2 regions of the Achromobacter deleyi genome follow, and region 2 is predicted to be linked to the other one. Evidence: riboswitches for the same ligand, from Rfam matches in the RefSeq annotation. Region 2 holds a riboswitch; the other holds the start of a gene.
The links. Region 2 has a riboswitch for manganese ahead of mntP (manganese efflux pump MntP). Riboswitches for the same ligand answer to the same signal wherever they lie in the genome.
Positions count from the first base shown of each region.

Region 1: another riboswitch for manganese. It lies ahead of I6I07_RS01455 (sodium:calcium antiporter); the one in region 2 lies ahead of mntP (manganese efflux pump MntP).

Region 1 covers NZ_CP065997.1:340,994-344,882, reverse strand. The annotation lists gene I6I07_RS01470 (UbiH/UbiF/VisC/COQ6 family ubiquinone biosynthesis hydroxylase) at 1-109, opposite strand, end outside; gene I6I07_RS01465 (TM2 domain-containing protein) at 189-653, shown strand; gene I6I07_RS01460 (aminopeptidase P N-terminal domain-containing protein) at 712-2,055, opposite strand; yybP-ykoY riboswitch at 2,198-2,352, shown strand; gene I6I07_RS01455 (sodium:calcium antiporter) at 2,432-3,436, shown strand.
Region 2 covers NZ_CP065997.1:3,541,997-3,545,885, reverse strand. The annotation lists gene I6I07_RS16265 (PQQ-binding-like beta-propeller repeat protein) at 1-908, shown strand, start outside; gene I6I07_RS16260 (tRNA-binding protein) at 963-1,334, shown strand; yybP-ykoY riboswitch at 1,377-1,555, shown strand; gene mntP (manganese efflux pump MntP) at 1,561-2,124, shown strand; gene I6I07_RS16250 (DUF3440 domain-containing protein) at 2,332-3,555, shown strand; gene I6I07_RS16245 (N-acetyltransferase) at 3,552-3,889, shown strand, end outside.

The DNA.
Region 1 (3,889 bases), 3.2 Mb from region 2:
GCAGGGCGATGCGGGCCGGATCCGGCGCCACGCGCGCCAGCATCAGCGCCAGGACACGCCCCACGGGGCCGGCGCCGAGAATCGCAATGTCGAAGGCGGAGATAGTCATGCCGGGATTTTACCTGTCCACTACAATCCGGGTCTGCCGGCGCGGCTTGGCGCCCGGGACCCTTTACCGGTTGATTGATATGACGCAGCTCGAGGCTTCTTCTTCGCTGTCCGCCGCAATCCCGCGCCGCCCTCGCGGCAAGGTCGCCGTCGGCTTGCTGGCCTGTCTGTTCGGCTGGCTCGGCGCGCACTGGTGGTACCTGGGCCGGCGCCATGCCTGGCTGGTGACGGCGTTGGCGCTGCTCAGCCTGTTCTGCGCGTTCCGCTACTACCCGGTCTGGTACGACAACCCGGCCTTCTTCCTGCTGTTCATCCCGATGATCGACGGCTTCATCGAGAGCGCGGTGTTCTCGCTGATGCCGGATGAGAAGTTCGACCGCCTCTACAACCCCGGGCTGCCGCCGTCTCCCAAGACTGGCTGGGGGCCGGTGCTGGTCGCCATCCTGGCGTGCCTGGTGGGCGCCACCGTGTCGATGTTCGCGATCGCGATGGTGGTGGTCTACGTGTGGGTGGCGATGGGCTGGCTCGAAGGCCTGACGCTGTAGGCCGGGGCCGCCATCCAGGCCGGGGCCCGTGCCATACCGGGCCCGCGCGACCGCTCTCTCATTCGCGCATCAGCGCCTCGATCTCGCCGGCCTGCACCGGCACGCCGCGGCTGATCAGTTCGCAGCCCTCATCCGTCACCAGCGCGTCGTCCTCGGTGCGGATGCCGATGTTCCAGTAGGCCTCGGGCACGTCGTCGGCCGGGCGCACGTAGATGCCTGGCTCGATCGTCAGCATCATGCCGCTTTCCAGCTTGCGCCAGGGGCGCTCGGCGCCGGGGCCGCCGCCCGGCTGGCGGTAGTCGCCCACGTCGTGCACGTCCAGGCCCAGCCAGTGGCCGGTGCGGTGCATGTAGAAGCGGCTGTAGTCGCCTGACTCGATCACGCCGTCCAGCGAGCCCTTCAGCAGCTTCAGGTCCAGCATGCCTTGCGCCAGGACCCGCACCGCGGCTTCATGGCCGTCGTTCCAGCCGCGTCCGGGCGCGGTCGCCTGGGCCGCGGCTTCCTGCGCCGCCACCGTCAGGTCGTACAGCGCGCGCTGCGGGCCGCTGTAGCGGCCATTGACCGGGAAGGTGCGGGTGATGTCGCTGGCGTAGCTGTCGACTTCGCAGCCCGCGTCGATCAGCACCAGGTCGCCGTCGCGCAGCAGCGCCTTGCCTGCGGGGTAGTGCAGCACGCAGGCATTGGCGCCGGCCGCGACGATGCTGTTGTAGGCCACCGCCTGTGCGCCATGGCGGCGGAATTCATACAGCAGTTCCGCTTCCAGTTCGTATTCGCGCATGCCGGCGCGCGCCGCCCGCATGGCGCGCGCGTGGGCGCCTGCCGAGATCTTGGCCGCGCGCCGCATCGCGGCGATCTCGCTGGCGTCCTTGACCAGCCGCATCTCGGCCAGGATCGGCCGGATGTCCTGTTGCCGCATGGGAGGCTGGTGGCCGCCGCGGCTGGCCTCGCGCGCCGCCGCCAGCCAGCGGTGCAGGCGACCGTCGGTGCGCTTGTCGCCGGCCAGCGGCGCGTACAGGGTCGGCAGGTCCAGCAGCAGCTTGGGCATCAGTTCGTCGAGCGCGTCCAGCGCATGCGCGTCGTCGAAGCCGAAATGCTCGGCCGCGGCCTCCGGGCCGAAACGCCGGCCTTCCCAGATCTCGTGCTCGACATGGCGCGGCCGGCAGAACAGCAGCGCGCGGTCGGTGGCGCCGGCGATCAGCACCAGCCAGGCGCCGGGCTCGGTGAAGCCGGTCAGGTAGAAGAAGTCGCTGTCGTGCCGGTAGGGGTATTCGGCGTCGCGGTTGCGGATGGCCTCGGGCGCGGTGGCCAGGATGGCGATGCCGCCCCCGTCGGCGCGCATCCGCTCCATCAGGCGCTGGCGCCGGGCGGCGAAGGGGGCGATATCGGCGGGAGGCAGGCTCATGAGGGGCAGGGGCGCGCGGCCCGGCGGGAAGCTGAGATGCCGTTTACTTTACTCGCCGTGCCGCGGATGCGACAGTCCGCGTCCATTTCCACGCCGCGGGCAGGGATTCATTGGACTGTCATGGGCGCGCTGCTACAATCGCCGCACTGTCATTGGGGAGTAGCCATCCTTTGTCCCCAAAGGAGTTAGCGTCAACAGACTTGGTGGTTCGGTACCGCGTAGCGGTCGCCAGAACTCCATGGCGCTAACGGTCTCCATGTCGCGGCCCGCCCGCGCATGGATCAGCCAGGCGAGACCTTTGGCCGCGTTGCGTTCACCCTGGCCGGGCGAGCCGCGACGTCGCGCCAATTGGTTTCTGCTCGTCCGGCTCGTCTATATGTTGCTCACCCTGTTCCTGTTTTTCCTGTCCGCGGCAGTGATCTATCTCGCCTGCGAATTCTTCGTCAATGGCGTCGAATGGGTCGGACACCGCTTCCAGCTTGGCGCCACCGCGACCGGCACCGTGCTGGCCGCGTTCGGCACCGCCTTGCCCGAGAGCGCCGTGACCTTCATGGCCGTGGTGTTCGGCGAAACCCCCGAACAGAAGGACATCGGCGTCGGCGCGGCCATGGGCGGCCCGCTGGTGCTGGCGACGCTGGCCTACGCCGTGGTCGGCCTGGCCCTGTGGCGCGCGCGCCGCGGCCAGCCCGCGCAGGCCAACTGTATCAACGCGGACCAGCGCCGGCTGGCCCGCGACCAGGCCTGGTTCATGGGCATCTTCGTCTTCAAGGTCGGACTGGGCCTGCTGGCCTTCGCCTGGAAGCCCTGGCTGGGCATCCTGTTCCTGGCCACCTATGGCCTGTACATCAAGCGCGAACTGAGCAACGACGAGGAATGCATCGACTGCGAAGACCTCGAGCCGCTCAAGCTGCGTCCGCGCGACGACAATCCGTCGATGTTCTGGGCCGCGACCCAGACGCTGCTGGCCCTGGTCGTGATCGCCGGCGCCTCGCACGTGTTCGTCAACCAGATCGAAATGCTCGGCATCGCCATGGGCGCCTCGCCGCACGTGGCCGCGCTGCTGCTGGCGCCCGTCGCCACTGAATTGCCGGAGATCATGAACGCGCTGATCTGGGTGCGTCAGGGCAAGGAACGGCTGGCGCTGGCCAACATCTCCGGCGCCATGATGATCCAGGCCACCATTCCCAGCGCGCTCGGTATCTTCCTGACGCCGTGGCTGCTCGATGGCCCGCTGCTGGCCGCCGGCCTGTTCACCATGCTGTCGATCGGCCTGCTGTGGCTGCGCTTCCGCCGCGCCGGCATGAGCGTACCGGCGCTGTCCGCGGTGGGCGGTTTCTACGCCTTGTTCGCGGCCTACCTGGGCTGGCATTTCTACGCCTGACAAGGGCGGCGTGGGCCTGAAGGCGCGCGGCGCAGAAGCCCCGCGCCTTTTTTGCACAAAAGCGGCCTTTTCTGCCCATAAACCTTGTCCATCAGTGGAAACCCGCGTAAAATTTGGCCCGTTATCCATCCCAGGAGCAGTCTTCGTGAATACCGATTCCGGCGAAAGTAGTCGATCTTGCATCGACGTCGCTGTTTGACAGGACCACGCAGAACTCCATCTGCCGCAGCCTGTTGAACAGGTTGCGGTTGTATCCCAAGCCCCGGGCTTCTTGCCGGGCAGCAGCGCAGGCCCACGGCCTGCCGGGATTCTCCCCAACGTAAACCGCCAGAACCGCCGCTAGTCGCAGCGCCTGCGTTCGCGCACGTCTTTTTCGTGCCCGCCCGCCATGCGCCGTGTGCCTGCGTGCGCGCGTATGCGCGAAAGCCGCTCCCCATTACGCAATGGAGGCCG
Region 2 (3,889 bases):
CCGACGGCGCGTTGCTCGCGCGCCACGACGGCGGCGGCCGCGGCGCCGAGATCCTGCGCACCACGCCGCTCATCGTGCACGCCATCGCCCCGCCCGACCCCGCCGACCGCTTCCGCCGCGACTCGCGGCTGTACGCGCTGCGCGGCGACGAGCTGACGGCGGTGCGCGACGAGGACGGCCAATACACCTTCAGCGCCAGCGCCGACGGCCGCGTGCTGGGCCGCCGCGACCGCATCGACACGCGCCGGCGCGCGGCCGGCGACGTGCTGCTGGACCCCACCCTGACCGACGCACGGCGCCTCGACCTCGGCCACTACGACTGCTTCAATCACTACCTCGGCATCAACGGCGCGCCCGACCTGTTCACGCTGCAGGGCACGCCGCCCGGCTCGCACGAGGGCAAGCACCTGTGCCGGGTCCACGCCGACGGCCGCCTCGAACGCCTGTGGCCGCTGCTCAAGCCGGACGGCACGCCGGCCAGCCACGCCATGGAATGCCGCGGCGCCTACGTCGACGACGCGCTCGGCGCCGGCGTGGTGATCGCCGGCAAGCACTACTCGCCCACGGTCGGCAACGCCTATCGCGGCTTCATCTACCGCAAATCGCTGGCGCGCGGGCAGGAACGCTGGCGCCACGCCACCCCCGCCTCGGCCAGCGCCATCGTGGTGGCAGACGGCCTGGTGCTGGCCGCCTTCCTCGACGGCAGCCTGATGCTGATCGACGCCGCCAGCGGCGACCTGCTGCTGGCCGCCAGGGTCCGCATCGGCGGCATCGCCACCGTGCTCTACGCCCTCGCCGCGCATGGCGGCAAACTGGCCGTCGGCACCCTCGACGGCCGCATCGCGATCGTCGACCTGGCTACCCTGCGCACCCTGCGCGCGACCCGCGGCGGCATCGATCTGGCATGATGAGGCCATCGCGGGCGCCGCCGCCCGCTCCCCTTGAACCGATCGCCCACGCCCATGCACTACACCCAGGACCCCGCCACCCCGCCCGCCCCCACCGTCAGCTTCGACGACTTCATGAAGGTCGACATCCGCGTCGGCACCATCATCGCCGCCGATCCCTTCCCCGAGGCGCGCAAGCCGGCCTACAAGCTGACCATTGATTTCGGCGCCGGCGTCGGCGTCAGGAAAAGCTCGGCCCAGATCACCGGCCGCTACACGCTCGAGCAACTGCCGGGCAAGCGCGTGCTCGGCATCGTCAACTTCCCGCCGCGCCAGGTCGGCCCGGTGCGCTCCGAAGTGCTGGTGCTGGGCCTGGCCGACGCCGCCGACCAGACCGTGCTGGTCACGCCCGAACTGGACGTGCCCGACGGCGCCCGGCTGACCTGAACCTGAAAATTTAGCCCGGCGCGCCGCGCCGTTTGCTACACTGCAAGCCTCCCTGGGGAGTAGCCTCTTCCGGCCCCGTCCGGAAGCGCCCGCGTCAACACTCTTGGCCCTTCTGGCCATGGCGCCGGCAACCGACACGGTTTGGCGAGACCACGGACTTTTCCATAGCTCTTGACCGGGCGATATGGAAAGTCTGTGTGTTTCGCCCGGTCGGAGCCTCTCCCGCATGAACGCCCTCTCCACTCTCGTCCTGGCCTTCGCCATGTCCACCGACGCCTTCGCCGCGGCGGTCGGCAAGGGCGCCGCCCTGCACAAGCCACGGCTGTCCGAAGCGCTGCGCACCGGCGTGATCTTCGGCGTGATCGAAGCCATCACGCCCGTGATCGGCTGGGCCCTCGGCTCGATGGCCGCCCAGTTCGTGCGCGACTGGGACCACTGGATCGCCTTCGGCATGCTCTGTGTGCTGGGCGCGATGATGATCCGCAACGGCCTGGGCGCCGACCAGGAGGAAGCCACGCCGGTCGGCCGCCATTCGTTCTGGCTGCTGGCCGCCACCGGTTTCGCCACCAGCATCGACGCCATGGCGGTCGGCGTCAGCCTGGCCTTCATCGACAACAACATCGCCGTCACCGCACTGGCGATCGGCCTGGCGACCATGCTGATGGTCACCTTGGGCGTCATGATCGGCCGGCTGGTCGGCAGCGTCGCCGGCAAGCGCGCCGAAGTGCTCGGCGGCCTGGCGCTGATCGGCATCGGCGCCACCATCCTGTACGAGCACCTGAAGGCGTAAGCCGCCCGCCGCCGCGCCCCCGTCGGGCGGGCGCGGCACGCCCGATCAATAGCGGACGGAATCACCCCGATCGCGCCTTGAGATCGGGCTATCCTCACTCGCTCGTTGCGGCGCGAACGCATGATTCGTCCCTGCCCGGCCACCAAGGCGCATCCTGCGCCGGCCTGCGCGCCCAACCGGGAACGACGCGAACAGGATGCAACCCCCATGGCCTTGAAACACTACCGCGACCTCGACGTCCACGAAGCCGCGAAGGCCCGCATCCGGCTGGTGTTCCAGAACTTCGAACGGGTCTGCGTCGCCTTCTCCGGCGGCAAGGACAGTTCCGTCACCCTGCACCTGGCGCTCGAGGTCGCGCGCGAAATGGGGCGCGGCCCGGTGCACGCGGTCTTCATCGACCTCGAAGGGCAATACCAGGCCACCATCGCGCACGTCGCGCACATGTTCGACCGCGCCGACATCCACCCCTGGTGGATCTGCCTGCCCATCAACCTGCGCAATGCCTCGAGCCTGCGCGAACCCTACTGGTGCACCTGGGAGCCCGGCCGCGAGGCCGACTGGATCCGGCCGCTGCCGCGGCATCCGTCCGTCATCAACGACCCCGGCTATTTTCCGTTCTACCGCCATCGCATGGAATTCGAGGAATTCGTGCCCGAATTCAACCAATGGCTGTCGCGCGACATGCCCACCGCGTTCCTGGTCGGCATCCGCTCCGACGAATCGCTCAACCGCTATCTGGCCATCAAGCGCCGCACCAAGAAATGCGCCTGGACGCCGCCCGGCACGCACAAGCCGCTGGCCTGGAGCACGCGCGACAAGCAGCGCAACAACGGCGTCACCTTCTTCCCGATCTACGACTGGAAGTTCGAAGACCTGTGGCGCTACACCGGCGAAAACGGCCATGCCTACAACCACCTCTACGACCAGATGCTGCGCGCCGGCGTGCCGTATTCGCAGATGCGCATCTGCCAGCCGTATGGCGACGACCAGCGCAAGGGGCTGGACCTGTTCCACAAGCTCGAGCCCGAAACCTGGTTCCGCGCGGTCAAGCGCGTGCAGGGCGCCAACTACGCGGCGCGCTATTGCCGCCAGCGCTTCCTCGGCTATCGCGGCGGCCTCGGCCTGCCGCCCACCTTCGGCACCTGGCGCCAGTACAGCCAGTTCCTGCTCGACAGCATGCCGGCCGCGCTGCGCCTGGTGTACGCGCGGCGCATCGACGTCTTCATCGCCTGGTGGGAACAGCGCGGCCATCCGCTGGCCCTGTGGCCCGACGCCGGCATCCCCGACCTCGAAAACCGCAAGGCGCAGCCGTCGTGGCGCCGCATCGGCCTGTCGCTGCTCAAGCAGGACATGGCGCGCTCGCTGTCATTCGGACCGGCGCGCCGCGACATCGACAGCCTGATCCCCGCCGCCGAGCGCCCAGTGCCATGACGCATCCCCTGAAACACTACGATTTCCTGCTGCTGCGCTCGTACGACGACGAAGCCGCGTTCTTCGCGCAGATGGGCCGCTTCTTCGCCAGCGCCACGGTGCGCCGCGACTGCGGCGGCTACCCCTTGAACGACGGCCCGCGGCATCGCTGGTTCATCGTCCGGCGTCACCACCATGCCCGCGTGCTGGGCTTCATCAGCATCGAACTGCAGAGCGGCGCGGTGCGCATCCGCGATGGCTACGTGCGCCCCGAGGCGCGCCAGCTCGGCCTGTTCCGCGCGCTGCGCCAGCGCGTGCTCGACCACATCGACGAACTCGATCAACCGTGCACCGT